DNA from 4 places in the Ruminococcus sp. Marseille-P328 genome. Region 2 is predicted to be linked to each of the others. Evidence: riboswitches for the same ligand, from Rfam matches in the RefSeq annotation. Region 2 holds a riboswitch; each other region holds the start of a gene.
The links. A riboswitch is a leader RNA that binds a small molecule or an ion and turns the genes downstream of it on or off. The one in region 2 is predicted to bind cyclic di-GMP.
Positions count from the first base shown of each region.

Region 1: another riboswitch for cyclic di-GMP. It lies ahead of ACESTK_RS16270 (hypothetical protein); the one in region 2 lies ahead of ACESTK_RS05425 (substrate-binding periplasmic protein).
Region 3: another riboswitch for cyclic di-GMP. It lies ahead of ACESTK_RS01555 (response regulator); the one in region 2 lies ahead of ACESTK_RS05425 (substrate-binding periplasmic protein).
Region 4: another riboswitch for cyclic di-GMP. It lies ahead of ACESTK_RS17100 (leucine-rich repeat protein); the one in region 2 lies ahead of ACESTK_RS05425 (substrate-binding periplasmic protein).

Region 1 is NZ_CAXUBQ010000025.1:42,455-45,639, reverse strand. Features, by position in the region: gene ACESTK_RS16275 (LacI family DNA-binding transcriptional regulator) at 83-1,114, shown strand; cyclic di-GMP riboswitch class I at 1,303-1,386, shown strand; gene ACESTK_RS16270 (hypothetical protein) at 1,557-2,573, shown strand; gene rho (transcription termination factor Rho) at 3,007-3,185, shown strand, end outside.
Region 2 is NZ_CAXUBQ010000005.1:111,960-115,144, forward strand. Features, by position in the region: gene ACESTK_RS05410 (alpha-L-fucosidase) at 1-202, shown strand, start outside; gene ACESTK_RS05415 (LysR family transcriptional regulator) at 479-1,372, shown strand; gene ACESTK_RS05420 (hypothetical protein) at 1,399-1,572, shown strand; cyclic di-GMP riboswitch class I at 1,747-1,822, shown strand; gene ACESTK_RS05425 (substrate-binding periplasmic protein) at 1,949-2,764, shown strand; gene ACESTK_RS05430 (ATP-binding protein) at 2,748-3,185, shown strand, end outside.
Region 3 is NZ_CAXUBQ010000001.1:334,550-337,734, reverse strand. Features, by position in the region: gene ACESTK_RS01565 (alpha/beta hydrolase) at 1-375, shown strand, start outside; gene ACESTK_RS01560 (helix-turn-helix domain-containing protein) at 378-827, shown strand; cyclic di-GMP riboswitch class I at 961-1,036, shown strand; gene ACESTK_RS01555 (response regulator) at 1,200-3,185, shown strand, end outside.
Region 4 is NZ_CAXUBQ010000028.1:19,001-22,185, forward strand. Features, by position in the region: gene ACESTK_RS17100 (leucine-rich repeat protein) at 1-1,300, opposite strand, end outside; cyclic di-GMP riboswitch class I at 1,371-1,446, opposite strand; gene ACESTK_RS17105 (hypothetical protein) at 1,631-2,329, shown strand.

The sequences.
Region 1 (3,185 bases), on a different contig from region 2:
TTTACAAATTTTATTGAAAATCATTTGCCATGATATGCCAGTACATATATAATGAACACATTGTTGCATGAGGAGGGCAGTTATGGAGCAGATAACAATTAAAGAGGTTGCGAAACTGTGTGGCGTAGGAGTCAGCACGGTGTCCAGGGCTATTAACAATCACCCGGACATTAATCCTGAAACGAAACAGAAGATTCTGGATATTATCAAAGAGTATAATTATGTACCGAATAACAGTGCCAGAAACCTGAAACGAGCTGATTCAAATACGATCGCAGTTATGGTAAAAGAAATCAGCAACCCATTCTGGGGTGTTATGCTGCATGTGTTGGAGAAAAAGGTTCGTGAAAGAAAATACTGCCTGGTATTGCAGAATGTAGCAGATGATGAAGATGAAGTTGAGCTTGCGCTTCAACTGGAAAAAGAGAAAAAGGTCAAGGGAATCATATTTCTTGGTGGTATGTATGATTATGATGAGTCAAAGCTGAGAATGGTGAGGGTTCCGTATGTGATCGCCAGTTCCGGAAAAACAATTCCGGAGGATACTGGATCTTATACTCGAAGCGCTCTTGTAACAATTGATACAGAGATCGAGAGCCAGAATATGGTTGATTATCTGTGCAGCTGTGGACATAAAAGAGTTGCGTTCATTACTTCCGGAGATGAAGGTCTGGGAAGGTGCCATCTGAATGGCTATAAAAGGGCATTGGAGAAAAATGGACTGGAGTACGATGAGAAGCTTATAGTCCGTTTAAAGCCGGGGAATAGAATTTATACTATTGAGAATGGTTATAACAGTACCCGTGAGCTTTTGGAATCAGGAGTAGATTTTTCCTGTATTTATGCTATTTCAGATACTTTGGCTGTAGGAGCCTGCAAAGCAATTATTGACAGCGGTAAAAGAGTACCGGAGGATTATTGCGTGGCAGGGGCTGATGGACAGGATATTGCAGAATATTATCATCCATCTATTACTACTTTGGAATATCCCAGAGTGGAAACTGCACAGCAGAGTATTCGTACTTTGTTTGACATGATTGACCGGAAAAAGGTGGTTAAACGGCAAATGCTGGCCGGAAGACTCATAGAACGGGAATCTACACGTAAACTGTGAGGGGTGTATGTTACTACCCAGACAGCGAAAAGAAATCTGTGAAATTATTTGAGAATGATTATCAGTTGTTACGGTCAGCTCAGATAGTTTTACAGATTTTTTCATTTTTGTATTTTTTAGACGGATTTTTGTGAATTTTAACAAAGAAAATCCGTTGACAAAAGTGAGGACTTGCTCTATTATAAGAAATGAATAAAAGGCAAACCTGTTGAAAGACAGGGACGCAAAGCCAAGGGTCTAAGGTCTCAGGACTATGACAGCCGGTTGCCGCATTGATATTGATTAGGTAATGTAATATGACAGGAGACGTGGTTCTTCTATTTGTGGCGACCGTTTATTTAATCTGATAAACGGTTTTTTTATTTCCACAAACTGATGGGACTGATAGTTTCCGGATAGCGGCAAGTCAGTTACATTATGGTTCAAGAAAGGTGTGTTATTTATGAAAGGAAAGAAATTAGCAGAGTGGCTCGCAAATAAAAAAGTTGTTTCCAGTTGTGCTGCTATAGCATTGGCAGCAGTGATCGGCGGCGTTTCATTATTCTCAGGAGTAGGAGAAACACCTGAATTCCCCAGTTACACAGATCCGATCATGGAGACTTCCATCATAGAAGATGAAACTCCACTGGCTTCCCAGCCGAAGACTACTGTGAAGACTACCTCCAGTACCAAGACAACTAGGAAGACTGTTAAATTAAAAAAGGCTTCCAAGAAGAGCTATACCAAGAAACTGAAAACCAAAACAAAAGTAACCAATAAAACAAATAAATCCGGTAATACAACAGTAGATACCAAGACAACCGTTGTTACCAAAGCAACAGCGAAATACACCAAGAAATCCAAAAAGAAAGTTGTTACATCCAAGATCACAACAACTGTTCAGACAACAACTACACAGCAGGTATCAATTAACAATGAGACCGCTGTAAGCACTACTTCTTCTGGTACTTCTGCTGCCCAGGTAACTGCAGCAGCAAACTCTTCACAGAACCAGAGCAAACACGAGGAAAATGTAGCAAGTGTTGCAGGCAAGATGGACAATCGTGTAATTGCAGCATATCAGCAGCTGGGATTTAAGCTTGTTGTTGATCCATCCGTCAACTATTCAGGATATTTTGATGCAAGATCAAGATCTATTACAATGAAGCAGATTGATGATTCTGTTTATCATGAGCTGGGTCATTTCCTTGCATTTATCGCAGGAAATGCAGATAAGACAGCAAGCTTCCAGAGCATTTTTGCAGCTGAGAAGGCAAATGTTACAGCTTTTAATAAAGCCTATGTAACACAGAATGCTTCCGAATATTTTGCAGAATCTGTTAAGGATTACATCCTGAACAATGCTTCCCTGAAGAGTAGCAGACCACAGACTTATGCAGCTGTTCAGAATGCACTGAATCAGATTACAGACGCACAGGTCGCTAAGATCCAGAAGATTTACGGAGCGTTCTGGAATTAATAATTTTAAAGATGACCGGCACCCGGAGAAATATCTCCGGGTGTTTTATTGTGAATAGCACAGGCGTGGGAAACCGGTATTTTATAAAAAGGTAAGTGACAGCTGGTACTTATCTTTGGGTCACCGGGAGAACAGGACTCTTATATATGTCGAAGAGTCGGGATATGCGTCGACAGAAAATTCTTGCAATGAAAAACCTTAGGTGTGTATAATACAAAACAAAGGTTATCACTTTCTTGCAGGCAGGGATAGATATATTTGGAATGGATGTAGACACGGCGCCTGAAATGTGTTAAAATAAACTTTAATAAGTTTTTTGAAGGATGTTTTTATAATTCAGTATATAGCTTCTGTCTAATCAGACATTTGTATCCCGTTAAATCAAAATTGAAATGTGTTTTAGAATTGTATTAGTCGAAGAGGTAGATGATTGATGAAAGAAAAGTATGAATCATTATCCCTGGCTACGCTGAAAGACTTGGCAAAAGCCAGAGGACTGAAGGGCATTTCTACTATGAGAAAGCCTGAATTAATTGAACGTATGCTGGAAGAGGACAGGAAAGAACAGACTGCAGAAAATGAGCAGACTATTTCCGGAACAGCAGAAGAGAA
Region 2 (3,185 bases):
CTATAGCCAGAGAGTAGAAAAATATGAGGTATTTGTTAAAGAAGGGGAAATATGGAACAGTATTTACACAGGAACGGTAATTGGCTATCAGAAGATCATTCCTGTTAAGGGGAAAAAAGCCAGGGAAATGAAAATTGTTTTACATGATTTCCGTGTACTTCCGCTTCTAACGTTTATTGGGATTTATCCGGAAAATACCTGAGCGGTTAAGTATTGTTTTATATTATTTCATAAATTAAATAAATAATTATTTATAAAAATACCCTTTAGGAGTAGAAATCATCCTAAAGGGTATTTTCCTCTTAAGCGATATACAGGGGAGGTGGTGGTAGTTTCTACCTTAAGAGGGAAGCATGTGGCAAGTACAACGCCATATGGTTTTCGAGTACATAATACGCTTGACGTAGAAATAAGTAAAAACTATAATTGATATAACTGAAATAAACATATGATATGCCAAAAGAAAAGGAAAAATATTATGGATGTTAACTTCGAGTATTATAAGATTTTTTATTATGTGGCAAAATACCACAATTTTACCAAGGCGGCTCAGGCGTTAAACAACAGCCAGCCTAATATTACCCGGGCCATGAATTGTCTGGAACAACAGCTGAATACCACTTTATTTATCCGTACCAACCGCGGCGTACAGCTCACTCCGGAAGGAGAACGGCTTTATAATCATGTGCTAAGTGCAATGGAGCAGTTTCAGGCAGCAGAAGAGGAGCTGGCAGACAGCTCCGGATTATCTCACGGAAGTGTAGCCATCGGTGCCAGTGAAACTGCCCTCAATATTTTCCTGCTGGATAAATTAAAAAGTTTTCACATGACTTATCCGGGAATCCGGCTGAAGCTTTACAACCATTCCACACCGGAAGCCATTGAAGCTGTTAAAAGCGGAAAGATTGATTTTGCAGTAGTTTCCACTCCGGCAGAGGTGGATTCCCCATTGAAACAGATCATGCTCATGCCGTTTCAGGAGATTCTGGTTGGAGGCACTACTTTTACTGCCCTTGGCAGCCAGGAACTTTCCCTTCGGGAGGTAAAGAACTATCCGATGATTTCTCTTGGGCGGGAAACTATGACCTATAAATTTTACAACAGCGTATTTTTGTCCCATGGCCTGGATCTTTCCCCGGATACGGAAGCTGCCACTGCGGATCAGATCCTGCCTCTGGTAAAATGCGAGCTCGGGCTTGCCTTTTTGCCCCAGCCAATGGCTGCACCTTCCCTTTTGAAAAAAGAGATCGTACAGATTCCATTAAAAGATGAAATTCCGGAACGCCAGATCTGCCTGGTGTATGACAGCCAGCATCCTATGGGAGCTGCGGCAAGGGAACTAAAAAATACAATTGTATCCGGGCGGGGTTAAACCAAGTGTATGGAAAAAATTTTAGAATGCATTTTAATAATGCAAAAGATCCGGAAGTTGGCCCTATTACAGGCTGGCCGCCTCACAAAAACGTAGAAGAAAGTAAAAACGTAATAACCTATGATATTAATTCGGAGAAGCTGACAGAAGAGCAAAAAGAAGTTCCAAGGATATGGAACGATCTGAGTACAAATGAGTAGGAAACAGTAATGTCAATGCTGCGTGGACTTCGGAAGAAGGAGAACAGTTCGAGTATATGTATCGGCTGTTCTTTTTTTAATTTTTAAGTGTTAAAGCGGTGAGGTTTTTCTTGTGTAAAGTGGAGCAATGGAGTATAATAAAATAGGTTTTTTGCAGAATTTTAAAAGCTATAATAAGAAAATCGGCAAAACAGACGAAAGTCTGTGACGCAAAGCTATAGGGCCTGTAAAATGGCAGCCAGTTGCATGAACTGAGGTGCACTGTCTGTGAGACAGTGTTTTTTTACGGTGTTATTTCATAGACGTAACAATAATAATTTTATGGCAGGGAATCAGATATGAAAAATACGAGAAGGATAGTTAGGATAGACAGAAAATGAAAGGAAAAAAAGTGATTGCAGGCATTCTGCTTGCGGGAATTTTAGCAGTCACCCTGGCAGGGTGTAAAAACAAAGATAACACGAAAGAAGAAACTGAAAAGCCTGTTATTACCCTCGGAAGCGATAACTATCCACCATACAATTATCTGAATGAGGATGGTGTACCGACGGGTATAGATGTAGAACTGGCTACAGAAGCTTTCAAAAGAATGGGATATCAGGTGGAGGTTGTCCAGATCAACTGGGAGAAGAAAAAAGAACTGGTAGAGAGCGGAGAGATTGACTGTATCATGGGCTGCTTTTCTATGGAAGGACGTCTTGACGATTACCGCTGGGCAGGACCGTACATAGCAAGCCGTCAGGTGGTCGCTGTAAATGAGAACAGCGATATCTACAGCCTGAATGACCTGGAGGGAAAGAACCTTGCTGTCCAGTCCACAACCAAACCGGAAGGCATCTTTCTGAACCGGACAGATGAAAGAATCCCAAAGCTGGGCAATCTGATCAGCCTAGGACACAGGGAACTGATCTATACATTTCTGGGAAAAGGCTATGTAGATGCAGTCGCCGCACATGAGGAATCGATTGTTCAGTATATGAAGGATTATGATGCAAGCTTCTGTATCCTGGAAGAACCTTTGATGATCACTGGAATAGGTGTCGCTTTTGCAAAAGATGATGACAGAGGAATCTGTGAGCAGATGAGCCAGACTCTGGAAGAAATGCGTCAGGATGGCACATCCCTGAAAATTATTGGAAAATATCTGGATGATCCCCAGAAATATCTGGAGGTGGATGATCTTGGATATTAAGAGAAAGAAAAAAGAAAAACGAATCCAGCTGCTCGGTGGTATGATTGGAATCTGTGTGGCAGTAGTCTCTCTGTTTTATTTCTTTCATGCGGAGAAAACGGAAGCAGAGAAAAGAATGGTAGAGATTGTAAATTATGTCAAAGTGCAGTGTTCCACCTACACCCATTATAATGAATCTTCGGAATCCAAAAGCCTCCTCCGTGCTATTGAAAGTGCCAGACAGATGAGTACAAATATTAAAACGGAAAAAGAAAACGGCGGTCATCTAAGCCGGGAGTTCCTGAAAGAAAACCTGCAGACTCTCTGGGTGGATGGTATCATTGTACTGGATACAGAGGGAAAGACGGACTGCGAATACAGTACGGATGAGTCTCTGACTGATGAGATTACGGAGTATCTGCAAAAAGACATTATTATGGAT
Region 3 (3,185 bases), on a different contig from region 2:
CTTCCGGTTCCGGAAGATGCCCCTCTCTTCGTAAAAGATTATAGTGAGTATTATAAAGGCAGATGTTATCATAAAAGGAGCCTGAATTCCAATGGGGGCTGGAACAGTATTGGATGTATGTCATTTATGAATCAGCCAATATTAAAGTATTGTAATGAAATCAGAAGTGCAGTCCTTATCGTTCATGGAGAAAAAGCGCACAGTTATTATTTTGGAAAAGATGCTTATGAAAATATGATCAAGGACAGCAAGTACACATCCAATAAAGAGTTGCTGACAATTCCAGGGGCTGTTCATACAGATCTTTATGATAATCTGGATGTAATCCCATTTGATAAAATCCAGAAATTTTTTAAAGAAAATGGGGTTGGTTAATCATGACATTTGAAGAATATTTGAGTAATATGAATCACGGATATACTGTAGACGGTGGAAGTGAAGACCATCTGATCATGCATGAGCTGTCTCAAAGGGCATTAAAAATAACGATGGAGTTGAATAACAAATATCATACAAAAGAAGAAATTGTACAGCTTGCTTTGCCATATGAGATCCTCCTTCAGCATGCCTCTATTGTATCATGCTTATGTGTATTTGGAATTTCCCAGTCATCACTGGGAAGAATCATGGCGCAGGAAAACCTGCCGTCGCTGATCACACTTGAAAAAATATGTACAGCTTTGGGCGTGACATTATCACAGTTTTTTCAGGAAGGTAATTCAGAGAATCTGACAGAAAAACAGAAAGAAGTTTTAAGGATATGGAATAATCTGAGTACAAATGAGCAGGAAACAGTGATGTCAATGCTGCGTGGTCTTCGGAAGTAGAAGAATAGTTCGAGTATATGTATCGGCTGTTCTTTTTTTATTTTTGTCGTTAAAACGGTAATGTTTTCTTGTGTATACTAGAGCATTAAAGTATAATGAAATCAGTTTTTTTGCATAAGTATTAAAGCTATAATAAGGAAATCGGCAAACCAGATGAAAGTCTGGGACGCAAAGCTATAGGGCCTGTAAAATGGCAGCCAGTTGCATGAAATGAGGTTGCACTGTCTGTTTGGCAGTGCTTTTTTATGGTAGAGCACTTGAATAAGTAATACAGAAGCTGTTTGGAAAAATAGCGGGGAGGTTATTGACAATTAATGAATGTAAAATTAAAATCTGGAAGCAAGCAACTGTAGCCTAGAGGAGGGGAGAAAGATGAAGAAGTGCAAATTAGTACAGAATATAATGAATTTCAAATTTTGTTACATTATATTTTGCACAATTATATGTTTTATTGTTTTATCCGTTCCTACATTTGCCAAAGAAAACTCTGACAATGTTATCCGGGTAGGATCTTTTGAAGAAACTTATAATACCGTCAATGAAAAGGGAGAAAGAAGCGGCTATGGTTATGAGTATCTTCAAGATATTGCAGGTTATGCAGGATGGACATATAAATACATAACAAGTGATTGGAAAAACTGCTTTACACAGTTGGAAAATGGAGAGATTGATATTCTTGGTGACATTTCCTATACAGACGAACGTGCTGAAAATATGCTTTTTTCCGATATGCCTATGGGGGAAGAGAAATATTACATCTATACGGATGCATCCAATATGGATCTTACAGCAGGAAATCTGGATTCTTTTGAGGGAAAAAATATTGGTGTGTTTAAAGATAATATAACGGAGGATGTGCTTAACGAATGGGAGTTAAAGTATGGTCTGCATATGCAGCATGTCAATGTTTCTAATACCGCAGAAGTTATGGACAAACTGTCGAAACATGAAATTGACTGCTTCGTTTCGGTAGAAGAATCCCGTTGGGAAGAATCGGATATTTCACCGCTTACAAGTATTGGAGAGACAGAAATCTATTTCGCTATAAATCCAGAACGTCCGGATATCAAAGAAGCACTGGATAGTGCTATGCGCAGAATCAAGGATGACAACCCATTTTACACAGATGATCTCTACAGGCGTTATCTTTCTGCACAGAGCAGCTCGTTTCTTTCAAAAGAAGAAAGTGAGTGGATCGGGCAGCATGGTGCAATCCGGATAGGGTATCTGAATCAGGATGGAGGTATCAGCAGTGTAGATCCATCAACAGGTAAACTGACAGGTGTTATTACAGATTATGTGGATCTTGCAGAAAATTGTCTGCAAGGTCAGACTCTGGAATTTGAATTAAATGGATATGAGACAAGAAGTGAACTGCTTCAGGCATTGCAGGATGGAAAAATAGACCTGATTTTTCATGCAAACCAGAATCCATACTTTGCAGAAACAAATGGATTTGCTTTGTCGGATACGCTGTTGACTCTCAATATGGCAGCAATTACGGCAAAGGATTCTTTTGATGAAAATAAAGAGAATATAGTTGCCGTTGAAAAAGATGATTTTGCATTGAAAGCATATCTTTCATACAATTATCCGCAATGGAAGGTTGTGGAATATGAAACATCAGATGCAGCAGTAAAAGCAATGCAGAAAGGGGAGACGGATTGTATTGTAAGCAATTCAGGTACTGTTTCAGACTATTTGAAAAATAATAAGCTTCATAGTGTTTTCCTGACAAAAGAAGCTGATGTTCCATTTGCTATTCTGCAGGGAGAACCGGTTCTTTTGTCCATTCTGAATAAAACACTGACATCTATGCCTACAACTCAATTTTCAGGTGCAGTAGTTTCGTATAATGCTTCCTTACGAAAAGTTACAGCGAAGGATTTTATTCAGGACAATTTACTGACAGTTTCACTTATCGCTGGAATTTCTTTTTTCGTTGTTCTGTGTATAATTCTTGATTCTTTGAAAAAATCAAAACGTGCGGAAGAAAAATCCAAGAAGTCTGCTGAGCAGGCATTGAAGCTGAATCAGGAGCTTGAAGAAAAACAGCAGGAATTACAAAATGCACTTGTAGAAGCACAGAGTGCCAATAAGGCTAAGACTTCCTTTTTAAATAACATGTCTCATGATATCAGAACACCGATCAATGGTATTATTGGTATGCTTACGATTCTTGAGAAAAGCGGAAATGATGCTGAGCGGGCAAAGGATTGCATGAATAAAATACATGAGTCATCGAAACTGCTACTATCATTGATAAATGATGTTTTAGATATGGCAAAGTTAGAATCAGATACAGTGGTTTTTGGTGATGAATCCATCAATCTGGATCAGGTATGTCAGGAAATCACG
Region 4 (3,185 bases), on a different contig from region 2:
CCAGTGTACATGTTGATTCTATAGCTGAATCTACTACAATGGTATGCTCTATTTTAGCAATTCTTTCTATTTTGATTTCATTACATCTGCTACAAGTATATGTTTTTTCTCCATTCTCCGTACAAGTAGGTTCTTTGGTTATCGTTCCTTCATCCCACATATGACCTAATGCTGGAACACTTTTCTGCTCTAGTATCACTTCTCCACATATCGAGCAATGACTTCCTTCTGTTTTACCTGGCTGTACACATGTTGCTTCTACAGCTGGATTTATTGCAACTGTATGACCTGTTGCAGGTATCTCCTTGATTAAAGCATCTCCACAGAATTTACAAGTTTCAGTTTTTTCTCCTGCTTGAGTACATGTTGCAGCCTTAGTAATTTGTTCTTCATATACATGAGTATGATTTGGATCATAATTATAATATACTTTGGCTTTACATAATTCTGTTTCGATAACACCTATTGCATCCCACTCTTCACTTGTGCCAGTATATTTTACCACCTTTAATCCGCATCCAAGAAATGCAATATTACTAATATATTTAACGTTTTTAGGAATAGTAATATCATTCATATTTAAACAGCCACAAAATACACCATCTTCTATTCTAGTAACATTTTCTGGTACTATTATGTTGGTTAAATTTTTACAATCAATAAATGCATATGGTCCAATTTTAACAACACTTTCTGGTATTACAACATTTTCCAATTTATTACAAGTGTCAAACGCATTTCCACCAATACTTGTTATACCCTCTGGAATTACAATATTTGTCAAATTAGTGCACTTTTCAAATGCACACTCCCCAATTGTTGTTACTCCACTATTTATAATAATGTTAATTATATTTTTTGATTTCCATGGTGCATATTTATTTATATAATAATCATACATCTTACCAGTACCACTAATGGTCAATGTATATCCATTAGTCCCATCTCCGGTAATTGTATAAGTCAGATCATCTCCGCATTTTCCAGTCTCAACAACACCTTCGGCATCAGCAAATACCTGAGTTTCTGGATCAGTTTCATCTTCTAACTCTTCTTCGGCTACAAAATCTTCACTCTCACCATCTGAAAATCCAGTGAAATCCTCTGAGCCTTGATCTATTTCCGGTACAGATTCTCTCACATCTTCAACAGATTCTTCAGTTACATCTTCTGTAATCTCTTCACCATCAGAGAATCCATCTTCCAAGGCAACATCTTCTGCAGCGAACACATTACCAGGCATTCCCGAAAATGCTATTGCAGATGATAACAATACTGCTAAAATCCTTTTCTTCCTCATATCTCTTTTCCTCCTTAAAATAAAAGCACTACTTACCAGAATATATTTCAGACAAGCAATGCTCTTTTCACGTTGCAACTGGCTACCATTTTACAGGCCCTATAGCTTTGCGCCGTAGCCTTTCGACTACTTTGCCTGATATTCGGTTTTTGCTTGATTTATATAAGCAAAATTATACGCTTATGGTATGGGAAAGTCAACAAATACATGGTACAGTTTGGTCTTATATTGGATGTTTTTCATAAATTTTTATGGTATTTTAAGGATAGTGGTGCTATACTTGAGGAAAATAGATTGTGGTAACGTTATTAATGAAAAGGAGCATCTTATATGGGCGAAATAACAATCTCCAAAATATTTGAGCAAAATATAAATGGCGAAACCAAACGCTTTTTTCGAGAATATCGTATTACCTGCGAGCAGCTTACAGAAAGTACAAGATTTTGTCATAAATACAATCAAAATTGTTTTGTGTGTTCTTTAAAATTTGAACAGTTCCCAAAAAAGGGTGAAAATATTGCCTACTGCGAAGGCTCCAACACTACACTTGTATCTAAAGCAAAAGAAAATAAACCAATAACAATTATTAAGCGTAAAAAGAAATGTCCAAATGTCGAACACCTAAAAAAAATTGATCCAACGAAACCCATAGTACAACTTGAAACGGCCAAAAAGTTAGCTCGTATTAAGCCTTCAGCTATTACGCATAAAAGCTCTAATATTTTTGAACGTCACCCGAATGCTAAAATTGTGCCAAACGTTGCCCCTAAACCAAATTTGTCTCCAAGCAAAAAAAGGCACAAAAAGAAGAATAACAGCGTAAGCAACAATACATCTTCACCGGTTGGAAGAACATTAACAACTTCTCCTAAATATGCTTTTACCAAAATGAAAATCCATCGATCCAGAAAAAAAAATAGATATACTATATCTCCTCAAAAATATAGCACTTGCTGGAGATGCGGTGCCCCTTGTTATGGTGGAACACATTACTGTTTTGAACATCTGAAAGAAAACAACGAATATTAATACCTGTTATAAAAATACATAATGGAGGTTCCAACCGTGAAAAGCAATTCCGTTTACCAAAAGAAGAAGCCTCGCATGTATGATGGTAGGAAAAGTGTTTTGCATGTGCCTGATAGTGGATGCAACTTCTATAAAACACGAAAAACTGGAAGACTGGGATCAACTGTGAAAATTATATAGTAGATAAAAAATCTTGCAAACTTGACAGCAAAATATGTATAGATTCTTCTCGTTGTCCATTTTACAAAAGAAAGAAGCCAACAAAGAAATAATTACTGCAATTCCTAATGTTGATACTCTGCCTGGATCAAGCTTCCCAGGAATATTATATATCAGCCACACAGAGCCACGATAAATCAAAGGCGATACAGTATAAAAATCGCCCCTTTCAAATCCTTATATTTACTGGCTTCTCAGAGAGTCAAAATAAAGTCGAACCGTATCGAAAAAAGTCAATGTTTATAAGGGTTTACGGACTATGAGACATGAAATTTTGTGCAATTTTTGTTATTTATTTAACAATCTAATTTTGCACAAGCCCTTTAAAAATAAGGATTTATACGATACCATGGTCGATACCTTGAAACACTTGCAAGTACATGCAATCCCTTATAAATACTGCTATCGCAACGCTTCAAAATGTGATTATATTGTTATTTTTTTAACAATATATATTTAAAGGTGGAGGGGGTACTTTTTACTAGCCATAAAAACACTACCACTGCTCCCCCAGGGGGTACTTATAAACTCTGGAATTTTTACATGCCCCGGTCAAATACATGTCGGTATATACCGCAGAAATTATTTTCCAATCTGGCAGTAGGGCAAAAAAGAGAGACCATTTCTGATCCCTCTT